DNA from 2 places in the Sporosarcina sp. SAFN-010 genome. Region 1 is predicted to be linked to the other one. Evidence: riboswitches for the same ligand, from Rfam matches in the RefSeq annotation. Region 1 holds a riboswitch; the other holds the start of a gene.
What was found. A riboswitch is a leader RNA that binds a small molecule or an ion and turns the genes downstream of it on or off. The one in region 1 is predicted to bind S-adenosylmethionine.

Region 1 (8,263 bases):
GTTCCACCTGAAATTATGGGAATTGGTCCAATCGCTGCGATTCCTAAAGCGTTGAAAATCGCTGGACTAACAATTGACGATATTGACGTATGGGAATTGAACGAAGCATTCGCATCCCAATCCCTTCAAGTCATCCGTGAACTGAAGCTGGACACGAGCAAAGTGAACGTCAACGGCGGCGCAATCGCTCTCGGTCACCCACTTGGTGCAACCGGTACGATTTTGACTGTGCGTATGATGAGTGAACTGAAGCGTCAAGGCAAGCAATTCGGTGTCGTTACGATGTGTATCGGTGGCGGAATGGGCGCAGCTGGCGTGTTTGAATTACTTTAAAAAATCATGAACGTAAAATAGAGGAGGAACTAGAAATGACTGAAACTACGACAAATGAGCTAATTAAAGGCGGGGCGTTTTTAACTGAAGACATTACACCGGACCGAGTATTCACGCCAGAAGACTTTTCTGACGAGCAAAAGATGATTGCAAAAACAGCGGAAGACTACGTGAAAAACGAAGTGCTTCCAGTTGTGGATAAATTGGAGAACCATGAGTTTGAACATTCCGTAAAACTACTTAAATCTGCTGGAGATCTTGGTCTTCTAGGCGCAGACGTTCCTGAAGAATATGACGGTCTAGGGTTGGATAAAATCTCATCTGCATTAATCTCAGAGAAACTAGCAGTTGCAGGTGGATTCTCAATCACTCACGGTGCACACGTTGGAATCGGTACGCTTCCAATCGTATTGTTCGGTAACGAAGAGCAAAAGAAGAAGTACTTACCGAACTCTGTAGCAGGGGACAAAATCTCTGCTTACGCACTAACTGAGCCAGGTTCAGGTTCTGATGCTCTTGGAGCGAAGACGACTGCAAAAATGAACGCAGCGGGTACTCACTACGTATTGAATGGTGAAAAGCAGTGGATTACGAACGCTGGCTTTGCTGACGTTTTCGTTGTCTATGCGAAAATTGATGGCGATAAATTCTCAGCATTCATCGTAGAGCGCGAATTCCCTGGTGTTTCTGTTGGGGCGGAAGAGAAAAAGATGGGCATCAAGTCTTCATCTACACGTACACTGATCTTGTCTGACGCTGAAGTGCCTGTTGAGAACTTGCTTGGTGAAGTGGGCCGCGGTCACATTATCGCTTTCAACATCTTGAATATTGGTCGTTATAAGCTTGGAGTAGGTACAGTTGGTGGGTCAAAACGTGCGCTTGAACTTGCGATTTCGTATTCAAACGAGCGTAAGCAGTTCAATACGCCGATTTCATCGTTCAACTTGACGAAAGAAAAGATTGCAACGATGGCGTCCCAGCTATATGCGACGGAAAGCTTGATTTACCGTACAGTCGGTTACTTTGAGCAGCGTCAAAGCCAGATGACTGCTGAACAGCAAAAAGACGGAAAAGCGATTGCAGCGGCGATTGCTGAATACGCGATTGAATGTTCTATCAACAAAGTAGTTGGGTCTGAGACACTCGATTATATCGTTGACGAAGCGGTTCAACTACACGGTGGATATGGTTTCATGGCTGAATACGAAGTAGAGCGCGCATACCGCGATTCACGTATCAACCGAATCTTCGAAGGAACAAACGAAATTAACCGTATGATCGTTCCGGGAACATTCATGAAGAAAGCGCTAAAAGGCGAGTTGCCATTGTTGCAACAAGCTCAAGCACTTCAAGAAGAGTTGCTTATGATGATGCCGGAAGAAATTGGCGATGCACCGCTTGAACAAGAAAAGGTTCTAGTGAAGAATGCAAAGAAAATTGGTTTGCTAGCTGCTGGATTAGCTGCACAACGCTATGGTACGAAACTCGAGCAGGAACAAGAAGTTCTTGTGAACATTGCGGATATTGCTAATAACATCTTTGCAATGGAATCTGCACTCCTACGTACTGAAAAAGCAGTCGCGAAAAACGGAGCAGAAAAAGAACAACAAAAAATCTTGTACACAGAAATCTTCTGTCAAGAAGCATTTGCCGCAATCGAACGCGATGCGAAAGAAACGCTTTACGCTGCAGTGGACGGAGATAACCAGCGCATGATGATTTCAGCATTGCGTAAGTTGACTCGCTCAAACCCTTACAACGTAATTGCGAAGAAGCGTGAAGCATCAGTCAAGCTGATCGATGCTGCGAAGTATGTTGTTTAATTCATAACTTTTGTACACTCCCATCCAGACTGCAATTCTGTAGTCTGGATGTTTTTGTGGTAAAATGGAACCAATGGGGGTGACTGTATTGGGACTGCACTATTATGGCTATCCAAAATGTACAACATGTAAAAAGGCTGAAAAGTGGCTGAAAGAAAATGATATTTCTTACGAAGCATCCAACATTGCTGAACAGCCACCGAGCGAACAAGCATTGAAAGAAATGATCACTAGTTCTGAAATGCCATTGAAGAAGTTCTTTAACACGAGTGGCATGAAATATCGTGAACTCGGTTTAAAGGACAAGCTTGCTACTATGAGTGAGGATGAACAAATCCAATTGCTAGCGTCTGACGGCATGCTCATTAAGCGTCCACTTGTGACTGATGGTAAAACGACTACTGTCGGGTTCAATGAGCAAACGTTTGCAGAAACGTGGAAGGCATAACTTCATTTCTTGTCTTTCAAAGGTACCTGTGGCAAAATAGAATCAAGTATAACAATTATTAGTTGGAGGGGAATAGAATGAGCACACCACAAGGTTTGAAGTATTCTGAAGAGCACGAATGGGTTAAAGAAGAAGACGGTAAATACCGAATTGGTATTACACACTTTGCACAATCTGAGCTTGGTGATATCGTGTTCGTTGAATTGCCATCTGTTGGCGACGAATTGAAATCAGACGAGCCATTCGGTAGCGTTGAATCTGTAAAAACGGTTTCAGAACTATATGCACCAATCAGCGGTAAAGTCGTTGAAGTGAACGAAGATTTAGAGGACAGCCCTGAGCTTGTCAACGAATCTCCTTACGAGGGTGCTTGGATGGTAGTTGTGGAAGCAACGAAACCAGCTGAACTGGATGAGCTTATGACTCCTGAAGACTACGACAAAATGACTGTCGGAGAATAATACTAAAAGGCGCCGACTATCCGGCGTCTTTTATATTTTCTATTGAAATAGAGTGTCAACAGTGTTGATTTACGTTTCAGGCGGACGCGGGCCTACAGGAAGTAGGTCATGCAACCGTTGCGGCAGGACGCCGCGTACTTAGGTTGTTTCCTTGAACTTCCCCCAGGAGTCGCCGCCTTACACTTCAATCAACGAGATTTTTTGCATCTAGTGACGTCATCAACAGCTATCTAGATTCATCAGGGATCTTTAGTCCCTATATGCTATTTTTAGAGTGAAGGTGATAGGCATGAATGAATGGACATATAGTGAGTGGAAAGAACTCGCTGATCGAGAAGAGCTGGCGGCATTCTATTTGTATACACCGCTATGCGGAACGTGTGCAGTGGCCAGCAAAATATTGAATGTCGTAACAGAGATGAAGCCAAGTCTTCCAATTGGAAAAGCTAACTTAAACTATGTTGAAGAACTGGCGACAGAATACCAGGTTGAAAGCGTACCGTGCCTGCTCATCAAGCGAAAAGGCGAGCAAGCTGAGAAAGTCTATGCCTTTCAATCGGTTCAAAATATTCTCGAAAAGCTTAGTTGACACTCCTAAATCGCTATGGTATAACTAAAAGCAACCAATTGAATAACTGACTCTTATAAAGAGAGGTGGAGGGGAGAACCCTGTGAAGCCCGGCAACCGTCAATTTAATTGAAATGGTGCCAAGTCACACAAAGCGTATGCTTTGAAAGATGAGAGATCGGATGAACGCCATGAATTCTTATGCGTACGCCTTTCTGTGAATCTGCAGGAAGGCGTTTTTAATTTAATTATATATGTTGAAGTGAAAATCACCATCGGTTCAGACATTTTAGTTGTTTGGAGCGAGAGTTGTTACGGAGAACAACTTTTGCGAGTAAAAGCGAAGCGTTAGGAGCAGGGTGCTGATGCCTTAATTTCTGCAAAGGGCTCAGAAATATGGCCAATCGAATTCTTCGTGGTTCGATTGGCTGAAATCGAGCCCCTCGGAAAGCGTCCGCCTGGAGAGGAAAACAACGGCAAGTGGTCGGATTGTTTAATTTAACTTATATAGCGATTAGTATTGGACAGAATGAAAAGCAGTGAGGTGGGTGTCGAATGATTCAATTAGCAAATGTCAACAAACGATTTGGGACCTCAAGCACTGCGATTACTGCAGTTGACGGAGTAAACCTAACGATTGAAGAAGGAAAAATATACGGCATTATCGGGTATAGTGGTGCTGGTAAAAGTACGCTAATTCGATTGCTCAATGGGTTGGAACAACCAACAGACGGTTCTGTCGAAGTAAACGGTCGTAAGATTTCATCCATAGGTGGAAAAGAACTTCGTCAAGCCCGTCAAAAAATCAGTATGATCTTCCAACATTTTAACTTGCTTTGGTCTCGTACCGTAAAAGAGAACATTACATTCCCTTTAGAAATAGCAGGAGTTAAAAAGGCAGAGAGAGAGCGGAAAGCAGCGGAATTGATAGAGCTCGTAGGCTTAGCAGGACGTGAAAATGCCTATCCATCCCAATTGTCGGGTGGACAGAAACAACGTGTCGGAATTGCCCGGGCACTCGCGAACGACCCTGAAGTGCTCTTATGTGACGAAGCAACGTCCGCACTCGATCCAGAAACGACTGATGCGATTTTAGACTTGTTGACAAGCATTAACGAAAGGCTTGGATTAACAATTGTCCTCATCACGCACGAAATGCACGTCATCCGGAAAATCTGTCATGAAGTCGCAGTGATGGAAGCAGGACGTGTTGTAGAAACTGGAGACGTACTACAACTGTTCCAGTCACCGAAAGAACAGATAACAAAACGATTCGTTTCGCAAGTGACTGAACCGGAAGATGCGAAGAAAGTGATGTCGCTCATGCGTCAGGATTATCCGGATGGCACACTTGTCAAACTAGCGTTTGTTGGGGAACGTACAGAGCAACCCGTACTCGCTAGTTTAATAAGAGAGTATCCAGTGGATGTCAGTATTCTTCAAGGAAACATCTCGCAAACTCGTGGCGGTGCATACGGGACAATGATTTTACAAATAACAGGTGAACCAGAGGCAACCGCAAATGCAATTCAATATTTACATGAACAAGGTGTCCAGACGGAGGTGTTTGAGAAATGATTGAAACGTATTTCCCGAACGTGGACTGGGCAAAAATGTGGGAAGCAACAGTAGAAACACTTTATATGACGTCTGTCTCAACCATATTCACTTTCATCATCGGGCTAGCACTTGGGATCCTTCTTTTCCTAACCGGTCCAGGCCATATATGGGCAAACAAGCTAGTTAACTTGCTAACGGGATCAATTGTTAACATTTTCAGATCGATTCCTTTCATTATATTGATCATCCTTCTAATTCCGTTTACTAAGTTTCTAATCGGAACAATCAGAGGCCCAGAAGCTGCAATGCCGGCATTGATTATTGGAGCTGCTCCGTTTTACGCAAGAATGGTACTGATTGCGCTGCAGGAAATTGACAAAGGTGTTCTAGAAGCAGCACGCTCGATGGGTGCAAAAACCTCAACTATCATTTTTAAAGTATTATTGCCAGAGTCGATGCCCGCTTTAATCTCCGGGATTACAGTGACAGCAATCGCACTTGTTGGCTACACGGCGATGGCAGGAATTATCGGCGCTGGAGGACTAGGAACACTTGCCTTCCTAGACGGATTCCAGCGAAGCCGAGAAGACGTCACACTCGTTTCAACAATCTTGATCCTAATCGTCGTCTTCATCCTACAATTTGCAGGAGACTTCGCCGTCAAAAAGCTCGACAAACGATAACACAGGGAAAAACAGGCATGCCTGTCTACTATATAAGTGGTTTGATGAATTAAAACTGATGCCTGGCATCTCCGTTGATAGGAGTGGAAGGCGGCGACTCCTGTGGGAAAGTTCATGGAAACAACCTAAGTACGCGGCGTCCTGCCGCAACGGTTGCATGACCTACTTCCTGTAGGCCCGCGTCCGCCTGCAACGGAAATCAACACTGTTCGTTATCAAATCTAAAAAAACAGAAAAGGGAAGTGGAATGGATGAAAAAGTTTTTAACAGGAATTTTACTAGCAGTACTTGTATTAGCACTTGCAGCATGTGGTTCAAAAGACGACAAAGATGGAAACGCAAGCGGTTCTGATGAAGACGTAAAAGTCATTAAAGTTGGCGCATCCAACGTTCCACACGCAGAAATTCTGGAAGAAGCAAAGCCGCTATTGAAAGAAAAAGGCTATGACTTGGAGATTGAACCGTATCAGGATTATGTATTACCGAACCAAGATCTTGATTCTGGAGACCTGGACGCAAACTACTTCCAGCACATCCCTTACATGGAAACACAAATTGCGGACCACGGATATGACTTCACAAACGCAGGCAGCATTCATATCGAGCCAATCGGTGTCTATTCTAAGAAATACAAATCACTAGACGAACTTCCGGATGGCGCTACAATCCTTATCAGTAACTCGGTTGCTGACCACGGTCGTGTTCTTGCGATGCTTGAAGCAGAAGGTCTTATCAAGCTTAAAGACGGTGTGGATAAGACAAAAGCTGAAGTGAAAGATATCGTGGATAACCCGAAAAACATCAAGTTCGACGCAAACTATGAAGCAGCACTTCTTCCACAAATGTTCGACAGCGAAGAAGGCGATGCAGTACTGATCAACTCGAACTACGCAATTGATGCAGGCATCAACCCAATGGAGGATTCTATTGCACTTGAAGAATCTGATTCTCCATATGTGAACATCCTTGCAGTGAATACAGGGGATGAAGACAAACCAGCTATCAAAGCACTTGTCGAAGTTCTAACTTCAAAAGAGATCCAAGACTTCATCCTCGATGAGTGGAAAGGTTCAGTCGTACCAGTTACTAAATAATATAGAAGCAACCCCTCATCTTGAGTTTACAAAGATGAGGGGTTTTTTGGATAAAAAATAGGACTGATTTTTAAAGCGTTTTCATGTATGATAGAGAGAGTTTTACTAATTCAACGCACGAAAGGGGTTTCGAAAATGAAATTTAAAATAGGACTTATATGGAGAATTGTCATTGCTATCGGTCTCGCAGTAGGACTTGGGTATTTGACACCTATGATTGGTGAAGGGTTTGCAAAAGGCTTCACACGTCTCTTCGCAACATTCAACATGATCTTTGGAGGATTCCTTAACTTTGTAGTTCCTTTAATTATTTTGGCATTCATCGCACCAGGAATTGCGAAACTCGGTAAAGGTTCTGGGAAGTTGCTTGGTCTTGCGACATTATTCGCTTACACATCGACGATTATCGCAGGGATTCTTGCTTACTTTGCAGCAACAACCTTACTTCCGGGATACATAAGCGGGTTAGGAAGCAAATCTATTGATACTGCGAAAGAAGCAGCAAGCGCTTTCTTCGAGCTAGAAATGACACCTCTTATGGGCGTTATGACGGCGTTGCTTCTTGCATTCGTACTAGGTATCGGAATGGCTGCAATCGGCAGTAAAACAATGTTACACATGTTTGAAGAATTGAACACGATAATAGAAAAAGTGATCACGGTCATTATCATACCGCTCTTACCGATACATATTTTTGGGATTTTCTTAAATATGACATATACAGGTGAAGTTGCTAAAGTGCTATCGATTTTCATCTTCGTATTCATTATGATCATTATTCTTCACCTAGTTATGTTGACACTGCAATACACAGTTGCTGGAGCTGTTTCAAAACGGAATCCGTTCCGTCTGATGAAGATTATGGCACCAGCTTATTTCACAGCGATTGGTACACAATCTTCAGCAGCAACGATCCCTGTAACATTACGTCAAGCAAAACAAACTGGGGCGTCTGCACGAGTGACGGACTTTACCGTTCCTTTGTTTGCAACAATCCACTTGTCAGGGAGTACGATTACACTCGTATCTTGTTCAATCGGGGTTATGTTGATGAATGGTGTTCCAGTCAGCTTTGTTACTTACCTCGGTTTCATCTTCATGTTAGGAATTACAATGATTGCGGCTCCTGGAGTACCAGGCGGAGCGGTTGTTGCCGCAACGGGTCTTCTAGCTTCTATGTTAGGTTTCGACGAATCCATGGTAGCACTCATGATTGCTCTGTACATGGCACAAGATAGCTTCGGAACTGCAACGAACGTTACAGGCGATGGAGCGCTTGCAATTGTCGTCGAC
Region 2 (8,263 bases), on a different contig from region 1:
GCCATTTGTTCTTTAATGTATTGAATTTCAACTTCATTATCCAGTCTAGGGAAAATTGGTACGCCCTTTTCAATAACTTTCGTGTTTTCTGGAATAGTATTGAAATCGCCTAACGTGTCCCATGCCAATCGGGATTCGTCTAAGCCGAGCTGCTCTATAATCTTTTTCGGTGACTCGGTCATGAATGGTTGTAACATCACTGCGATATGGCGTAGTGACTGTGCTAAGTGGACCATTACAGAGGCAAGCTTTCCGCGATCTGCCTCTTCTTTTGCAAGAACCCAAGGTGACGTTTCGTCAATATATTTATTTGTTCGCGATACGAGTGACCATAGCTCGGAAAGCACAATACTGAACTGCATTTTCTCAAGAGACTCTTCATACTTTTGCACAGTAGATGTCATTGCGGATTGAAGACTTTCGTCAAACTCCGTTGGCTCTGTGAGTTCAACAGGCACCACACCATCAAAATATTTGTTTATCATAGAAACTGAGCGGTTCAACAAGTTTCCTAAGTCATTGGCTAAATCATAATTCGTTCGTTCAACGAATGATTCTGGAGAAAACGTTCCATCTTGACCAAACGGTAGTTCACGTAATAGGAAGTAACGAGTCGCGTCCAGGCCGTAACGTTCTACAAGCATATCTGGATAGACGACATTTCCTTTAGACTTGGACATTTTACCGTCCTTCATCATGATGAATCCGTGTGCAAATACTTTCTTCGGTAGCGGTAAGTCTAGTGCCATCAAGAAAATCGGCCAGTAAATCGTGTGGAAACGAACGATGTCTTTACCAACCACTTGAACGTCAGCTGGCCAGTACTTGTTAAATAGCGAATCATCATCCGACAAGTATCCAAGTGATGTAATGTAGTTGGTTAACGCATCGACCCATACGTAAATGACATGCTTCGGATCTCCTGGTACTTTAATGCCCCAGTCGAAGGAAACACGCGACACGGATAAGTCCTCAAGACCCGGTTTAATGAAGTTATTAATCATTTCGTTTTTACGAGATTCCGGCTCGATGAACCCTGGATTGTCTTCGTAATATTGAAGAAGGCGATCGGAATACTTTTTCATATTAAAGAAATACGACTCTTCAGCTATGCGTTCTACAGGACGCCCACAATCTGGACAATTCCCATCTACTAGCTGCGCTTCAGTGAAATAGGATTCACACGGAATACATTTCCACCCTTCGTATTCCCCTTTATAGATATCTCCATTATCGAGAAACTTTTGGAAAATCTTCTGGACAGTCTTTTTATGACGCTCTTCTGTTGTTTGGATGAAGTCATCATACGTAATGTCCATCAACTTCCATATCCGTTTTGCATAGTCAGCGATGTCGTTGACGTATTCTTGAGGAGGACGTCCTGCTTCTTCTGCTTTTTCTTGAATCTTTTGTCCGTGCTCGTCCATTCCCGTCAAGAAGCGTACATCGTATCCCCGGAGTCTTTTGTAACGTGCCATCGCATCGGATGCCACGGTTGTATACGCCGTACCAATATGAAATTTACCACTTGGATAATAAATCGGTGTTGTAATATAAAATGTCTTTTTCTGTTCAGCCACTGCAATTCCTCCTGTACCCTTATCGATTATTTCATTTTATCGAACTTCTGATAATTTAGCTATGGTGAGGTGTGTAAAGATTGTATCGATTTCACAGAAAATCCGTACCTTCACTATCATTTAAATGTTTTTCAAATACTATTCTGGGCAATGTAATCCTTGAACCCTTGACACATCCAGACCTTTTTTGAAATAAAGAGCGGATTTCCCTTTACTATTAACTATCTCCAATTCAAAAACAGCTTATTCTTTCCTTGAATAAGGAAGAATAAACTGTTTGTTAGTCTCGATTCAATTTAACAGATGAATTTATTATAAGTGACCTTATTGTTTCTCTTTCAAACTTTTTTCAAATTCCTTCTTAACACGATGCAGAAGCTCAGCGTCTGTTAACAATCTATAGCCTGTTGACGCCAAAACCTTTGCACCTTTTATGAGTGCTTCATCTCCAACAGGTGATTTTGCAGCTTCTCTAAACTCATCCGTATGGGCAACTAAGTCATCCGGGCCAATCTTTATATAAGGATGCGCTGTGGGGACTTCATAACTAATATTCCCGGCATCTGTAGAACCCTTACCTATTTTCTTATCAGTATGAACGACTTCACCGAACGTTTCTAATTCCTCATGTAAAACTTCATCTAATACAGAGTTCAACACAAAATCTTTGACTTCATTTTGGAATCGTTTTATTTCAACTTTAGCTCCTGTCGCAAGTGCTGCACCCTCAGCTATAGCTCGAACCTTAGCAGAAGTTTCCTCGGTTTTTGACCACGTTTTCGCTCGGATGAAAAATCGTGCGGATGCGTATTCCGGAATTATATTAGGAGCATCTCCGCCATGTGTAATGATTCCGTGGATTCTTACATCCGATGGAAGCTGCTGACGAAGTGCGTTTATTCCATTAAAGAGTTGAATAACCGCGTCCAATGCATTGATTCCTTTTTCAGGTGAACCTGATGCATGCGCAGGCTTTCCGTAAAAATGGAAGTCTAGCGGGTCAACAGCTAATGTCTCACTCGTCAATGCTGTTTTCCCAGATGGATGAATCATAAGTGCTGCGTCGACACCTTTTAAGTAGCCATGTCTGACAAAGCTTCCTTTTGCACTTCCATTCGGACCGCCTTCTTCAGCAGGCGTGCCCAGCACAACGATCTGTCCTCCACTCTCGGATAGTATTTTTGAACAAGCAATCCCAGCAGCTACACTAGTTGTACCAATAATATTATGCCCGCACGCATGGCCTAATCCTGGGAGTGCATCGTATTCCGCAAGAAAAGCGATGGTGGGTCCTGGAACACCACTGTCTTTCACCGCGTAAAATGATGTTTCATGTCCAGCAACGGCCGTTGTAACTTCAAAACCTTCATCCTTTAATAGCTTGACATGTTTCTCGCTAGCAAAGAATTCTTGGTTTCCGATTTCAGGTGTGGCATGGATTTCTTGACTCGTTTGAATGTATAGATCCCGGTTCGATTCAATTGAACTTACAATAACATCACGATTAGAAATAATTGTGCTCATAATAATTTCCCTCCCTTATAGTCCTTTATAGACTTTTAGTAACTCTTTCTTTGAAATATCAACTACGACAGAACCGCCATTTGTATCTGCCTCCACCGCTTTTTTCACATCTTCTTCATGATACAGCTCAATAATTCGCTGATAGGTTTCATTGTTCTTATCTGCTGACCTAGCTGCAAAGATATTTACATATGGCAATGTATTTTCATCACTGCTGTCTTCTAAATAGATAGGATCTTTCACCGGATCAAACCCTGCTTGCCCAGCGACTCCATTATTAATGACAGAAGCAGCAACATCCGGCAGTACACGCGGAGTTTGTTGAGCTACTATTGGATAAATGTCGAGTTTTCTTGGATTTTCGACAATTTTCGACGGATCTCCGAACAATCCGAAATCATTTGCTAGTCTAATCAGGCCTGCGGATTCTAGTAATTTCAAAGCACGTGCTTGGTTAGATGGATCATCTGGGATTGCGATACGTGCTCCATCTTCAATATCGTCAATTGACTTCAGCTTTTCTGAGTAAATCCCCATCGGCGCAATGATTGTGGCACCAATTGGTGTTAAGTCTGCATTATTCTCTTTTGTGAACTGACTTAAAAATGCAATGTGCTGGAATGAGTTTAGGTCAATATCTCCATTTGCTAAAGCCTGGTTCGGTAATGTGTAATCGGCAAACTCGATGAGTTCAATTTCAATTCCTTCTGCTTTAGCTTTCTCTTTAAGGATTGGCCATACTTCACCATCTGACCCCGTCACACCAATTTTCACCGTTTTCGAATCTTTTTCTTGTCCCGATGTCTTTTGGCTGCAAGCTCCAAGTGTTAATAACAGTAAAATAGTTCCTAAGTAGATAATTGCTTTCTTCATTTTATAATCTCCTCCAAGTATGTGTTTGATCAAAAAACTAACGTCTCATAACCTTTCTGGAAAACGTGTTTCCTATCCATTGAGCGACTTGGACAAGAATAATTAGAATGACTACCGTAACCAACATGACACTTCCATCGAAACGCTGATATCCGTATGTCATTGCGACGTGTCCCAATCCCCCTCCTCCGACGGTACCTGCCATTGCTGAGAAGTCGATTAAACTAATTGTTACAAATGTTAAACCAAGAATTAGAGGACCGAGAGCCTCTGGTATTAGAACTGTAAAAATGATTTGAAAAGGGCTTGCCCCCATCGCTTTAGCTGCCTCCACAACACCAGGATCTATTCCTACCAAGTTATTTTCCACAATCCTAGCGATTCCAAAAGAGGCTGCAATCGTCATTGGAAAGATAGCCGCCCACGTTCCGATTGTGGAACCTACAACTGCCCTTGTAACAGGACTTAATGCAACAAGGAATATAATGAAGGGAATCGGGCGAATGATATTGATGAGGATATTCAATGTTTGAAACACCCATTGCTTTTCTAAAATATTTCCTTTTCTCGTTACGTAAAGCAGTAAACCGATACTTATTCCTAATATTGAGCCAAAGACGAGCGTTGCAATGACCATGAGAACTGTCTCACCGGTCGACTCTATAATTCTTGGCCAAAATGTGGTCCAATCAACTTTCATGAACAGCAACCTCCTCAATCTCTACGCTTTCCTTCAATGAAGCAATTAGTAGGCTTACAGATTGCTCATCTCCATCGAATGAAACTAACAAATTCCCAAAAAACTTCTCCTGCAGTTCACGTATGGATCCATAAACAATGTTGAAATTCACACCAAACTTTTGAGTGAGCCTTGAGAGAACTGGATCGCCAGCTACTTCACCTTTAAAAATCACTCGATACAGTTTTTTCCCTCCCTTTGCACGCCACTCCTTAAGCAATGCATTTGAAGGTCGATCCTGTTGTACTGACTGGATGAAACGTCTTGTCGTTGGATGCTGTGGATTTGTAAATGTGTCGAATACAGAACCTGTTTCAATCACTTCTCCATCCTCCATCACAGCGACACGATCACATATTTCTTGAATGACATGCATCTCATGTGTGATCAGTAGAATCGTAATTCCAAGCTCCTTGTTCACTTTTTTTAGTAGTCTAAGAATGTCAGCTGTCGTATCCGGGTCTAAAGCTGAGGTAGCCTCATCGCAAATTAATATATCAGGCGATGTAGCGAGTGCTCTTGCGATACCCACCCGCTGTTTTTGACCACCGGAAAGTTGTTCCGGGTAATCATTCGCTTTATCAGACAGTCCCACAAAGTCCAATAGTTCTGCTACTCGCGCAGTCACTTCTTTTTTCGCTACGCCCCCAAGTTTTAGTGGGTATGCCACATTCCCTGCAACCGTTCGGGATGTAAACAAATTAAAGTTCTGAAAAATCATCCCGATTCGACGACGAAGCTTTCTTAGATCTTTTTGAGAAAGTGTTGCTAGGTCTACTCCTTGTACTTGAATAGAACCCGTGGTCGGACGCTCCAGCATATTAACGAGTCGAAGCAATGTACTTTTCCCTGCACCACTAAACCCGATAATTCCGAAGATTTCTCCTTGTGCAACGGACAAACTCACGTCCTTAACCGCCGTCACCTCTCGCTTTCCTAGTTTAAATGTCTTAACCGCCTGTTTAAATTCAATCATGCTGGGCCCCCTTTTCTTACTGTAATGATTCTGTGCAGCAATGAGCGCAGTCATCGAACTTTCTTTTGGTTGAACGAAAAAAGCCCTCTTTTTTCTCATTAGAACGAGAAAAAAGAGGGCTTCAATATAATATGAAACCATCTCCGTTCTCATCTTCCAAATGCATAAAGCATTTGCAGGAATTGGCACAGTGTTCATGTGTAATGAACCCGCTGCCGAGATGTCATAGGGCCTGCCCCTCGATCTCTCTGGATAAGAAAGTGATGTATTGCTATTCGATTGTGCAAGAATTATTTTCAACTATAAAGTGAGTAACACGGAAAGTCAACCTCTTTTTAATTTTAAGAAAGTTTTATGTAAAATACTTTCTAGCCACTCAAAATCTGCAACTTTCATTCACATTTATGTGCGTTTTTCATGTATCTATTATTCATTAAATAGTTTATAGGCTTCGCTATTGACGTTAATTGGAAGACTTGGTATGATAATAGACAGACAAGAGAAAAATGTCGAAATCTGACGAATCACCATTTTACTTTAGGAGGAAACCTGATATGAAATCTACTGGAATCGTACGTAAAGTCGACGAACTTGGTCGTGTAGTTATCCCTATCGAATTACGTCGGACACTCGGCATAGCTCAAAAAGACGCACTAGAAATTTATGTGGATGACGACAAAATCATCTTGAAGAAATACATGCCTAACATGACGTGTTCAGTAACTGGAGAAGTTTCAGATGACAACTTAACACTCATCGATGGTAAACTGATTCTTAGTCCTGAAGGTGCTAAGCAACTTATTGCTGAAATCGAAGACAAAATGTCTTGATTTAATGATTTTATTTCAATAACATCTGTGCCTATTCAAGTAGGCACAGATGTTATTTTTTTATTCAACGTGATATGCCTGGTAAATCTCCCTTTTACTCACACCCCGATCGGCTGAGGTTTCACGAATTGCTTCTTTTGATGTGTATCCTTTTTGTTCTATCAATTGTTCAACGTGTTCAACCGGAGTTAACGCACTCCACCATACTTCCTCAGTTTCTGATTTCACTTCATCTGTACCTTCTACGACTAAACAAAATTCTCCGCGAATCTCTGTTGATTCTGCCCAGTTAAGTGCCTCTTCAACTGTCCCCCTAACAAATTCTTCATAACGTTTTGTTAGTTCTCTCGCAAGTGTAATACGCCGATTCGGTCCAAACTGTTCTTTCAATGCACGCAACGTATCTTTCAATCGATGAGGTGCCTCGTAAAAGAGTAAAGTCTCTTGTCGATTCTGTAACGCTTCCAACTGAATACGACGCTTCTTCTTCTGTCTATCTAAAAAACCGAAAAACAAAAAGGGCTGTGTAGGAATACCAGACGCAACTAATGCACTAATGGCTGCATTCGGCCCAGGTACAGGTACGACTGCATAACCGTCTGCGATTGCTTTTTCTGCAATATCGGCACCAGGATCTGAAATACAAGGCATCCCCGCGTCACTCACGAGCGCAACGGTTTTACCATCTGCCAACAACTCTAAAATCTTTCTCCCCCCCACCTCTAGATTGTGCTCATGGTAACTCATGAAAGGCGTGTCAATTTCAAAGTGATTCGATAACTTCACAGTATTTCTAGTATCCTCAGCCGCAATCATGTCTGCTTCTTTTAAAATGCGGATAGCACGAAAACTCATATCTTCCAAATTCCCAATTGGTGTACCTACTAAATACAGCACACCCTTCTCGTATTCCGCACTTTTTTGTGTAATCATTCGCCTGCCTCCTCTTGTTCCAAATACCGTTCTTTAGCGGGTCGCGTCAACTGTTTGAAACGGTACTCAGCTTGCATCGCTTCCCGCTTCGTCTCAAACTTTTCGTGATGAATGCAACGAACAGGCCTTCTTGCCCTCGTATATTTTGCTCCTTTACCTGAATTATGCATGGCAACCCTACGTTCTATATCCGTTGTGTATCCTCCGTAGTAGGAACCATCCTTACATTCAAGTACATAAAACAGATGGTCATGCTTCTGTTCCATACAACAATTTCCTCACTTCTTCAGTATACGTACCGTCCTGTTGATAAACATATAGCGGCGGAAGTATCTTCAAATCAGGCTTCCCATCTTTCGTCGCTTCGATTAGCAACGTATTCGCTTCCTTTCCTTCTTTCGGATATACAAATTGAATACGCTTCGGCTCCAGCCGATTCGCTCTCATCGAAGTTATAATATCCAGTAACCTTCCTGGACGATGGACAAATGCCGCTTTCCCGCCTTGCTTAAGTAATTCACTCGCAGAACGAACCGCTTGATCGAGAGTCAGTTTTACTTCGTGCCGAGCAATGGTCAGCGGTTCTTTTTGATTTTGTTCACTATTTTCATACGCTTTAAAGTACGGTGGATTGCATGTCACTACATCATATTGATCAAACCCTATTTTAGAGGCGATACCAATGACGTCGTCACATAGCATTGTAATCTGCTGCTCCAGCTGATTATAAGCAATACTACGACTTGCCATATCCGCTAGTTGTTTTTGCAACTCCACCGCTATAATATCCGCTGAGGTTCGTGCACTT

Region 2: it holds a riboswitch for S-adenosylmethionine, as region 1 does, so the genes downstream of both, ACR65F_RS15805 (methionine ABC transporter ATP-binding protein) here and ACR65F_RS15015 (methionine ABC transporter ATP-binding protein) in region 1, are expected to answer to the same signal.

What each region holds. Positions count from the first base shown of each region.
Region 1 covers NZ_JBPFDS010000015.1:7,869-16,131, forward strand. The annotation lists gene ACR65F_RS14990 (acetyl-CoA C-acetyltransferase) at 1-333, shown strand, start outside; gene ACR65F_RS14995 (acyl-CoA dehydrogenase FadE) at 369-2,156, shown strand; gene ACR65F_RS15000 (arsenate reductase family protein) at 2,245-2,604, shown strand; gene gcvH (glycine cleavage system protein GcvH) at 2,682-3,065, shown strand; gene ACR65F_RS15010 (thioredoxin family protein) at 3,355-3,654, shown strand; SAM riboswitch class I at 3,705-3,810, shown strand; gene ACR65F_RS15015 (methionine ABC transporter ATP-binding protein) at 4,189-5,211, shown strand; gene ACR65F_RS15020 (methionine ABC transporter permease) at 5,208-5,876, shown strand; gene ACR65F_RS15025 (MetQ/NlpA family ABC transporter substrate-binding protein) at 6,128-6,970, shown strand; gene ACR65F_RS15030 (dicarboxylate/amino acid:cation symporter) at 7,106-8,263, shown strand, end outside.
Region 2 covers NZ_JBPFDS010000017.1:36,867-45,129, forward strand. The annotation lists gene metG (methionine--tRNA ligase) at 1-1,580, opposite strand, end outside; gene ACR65F_RS15790 (M20 family metallopeptidase) at 1,905-3,104, opposite strand; gene ACR65F_RS15795 (MetQ/NlpA family ABC transporter substrate-binding protein) at 3,120-3,977, opposite strand; gene ACR65F_RS15800 (methionine ABC transporter permease) at 4,015-4,677, opposite strand; gene ACR65F_RS15805 (methionine ABC transporter ATP-binding protein) at 4,667-5,692, opposite strand; SAM riboswitch class I at 5,839-5,951, opposite strand; gene abrB (transition state genes transcriptional regulator AbrB) at 6,247-6,522, shown strand; gene rsmI (16S rRNA (cytidine(1402)-2'-O)-methyltransferase) at 6,583-7,455, opposite strand; gene ACR65F_RS15820 (GIY-YIG nuclease family protein) at 7,452-7,721, opposite strand; gene ACR65F_RS15825 (tRNA1(Val) (adenine(37)-N6)-methyltransferase) at 7,705-8,263, opposite strand, start outside.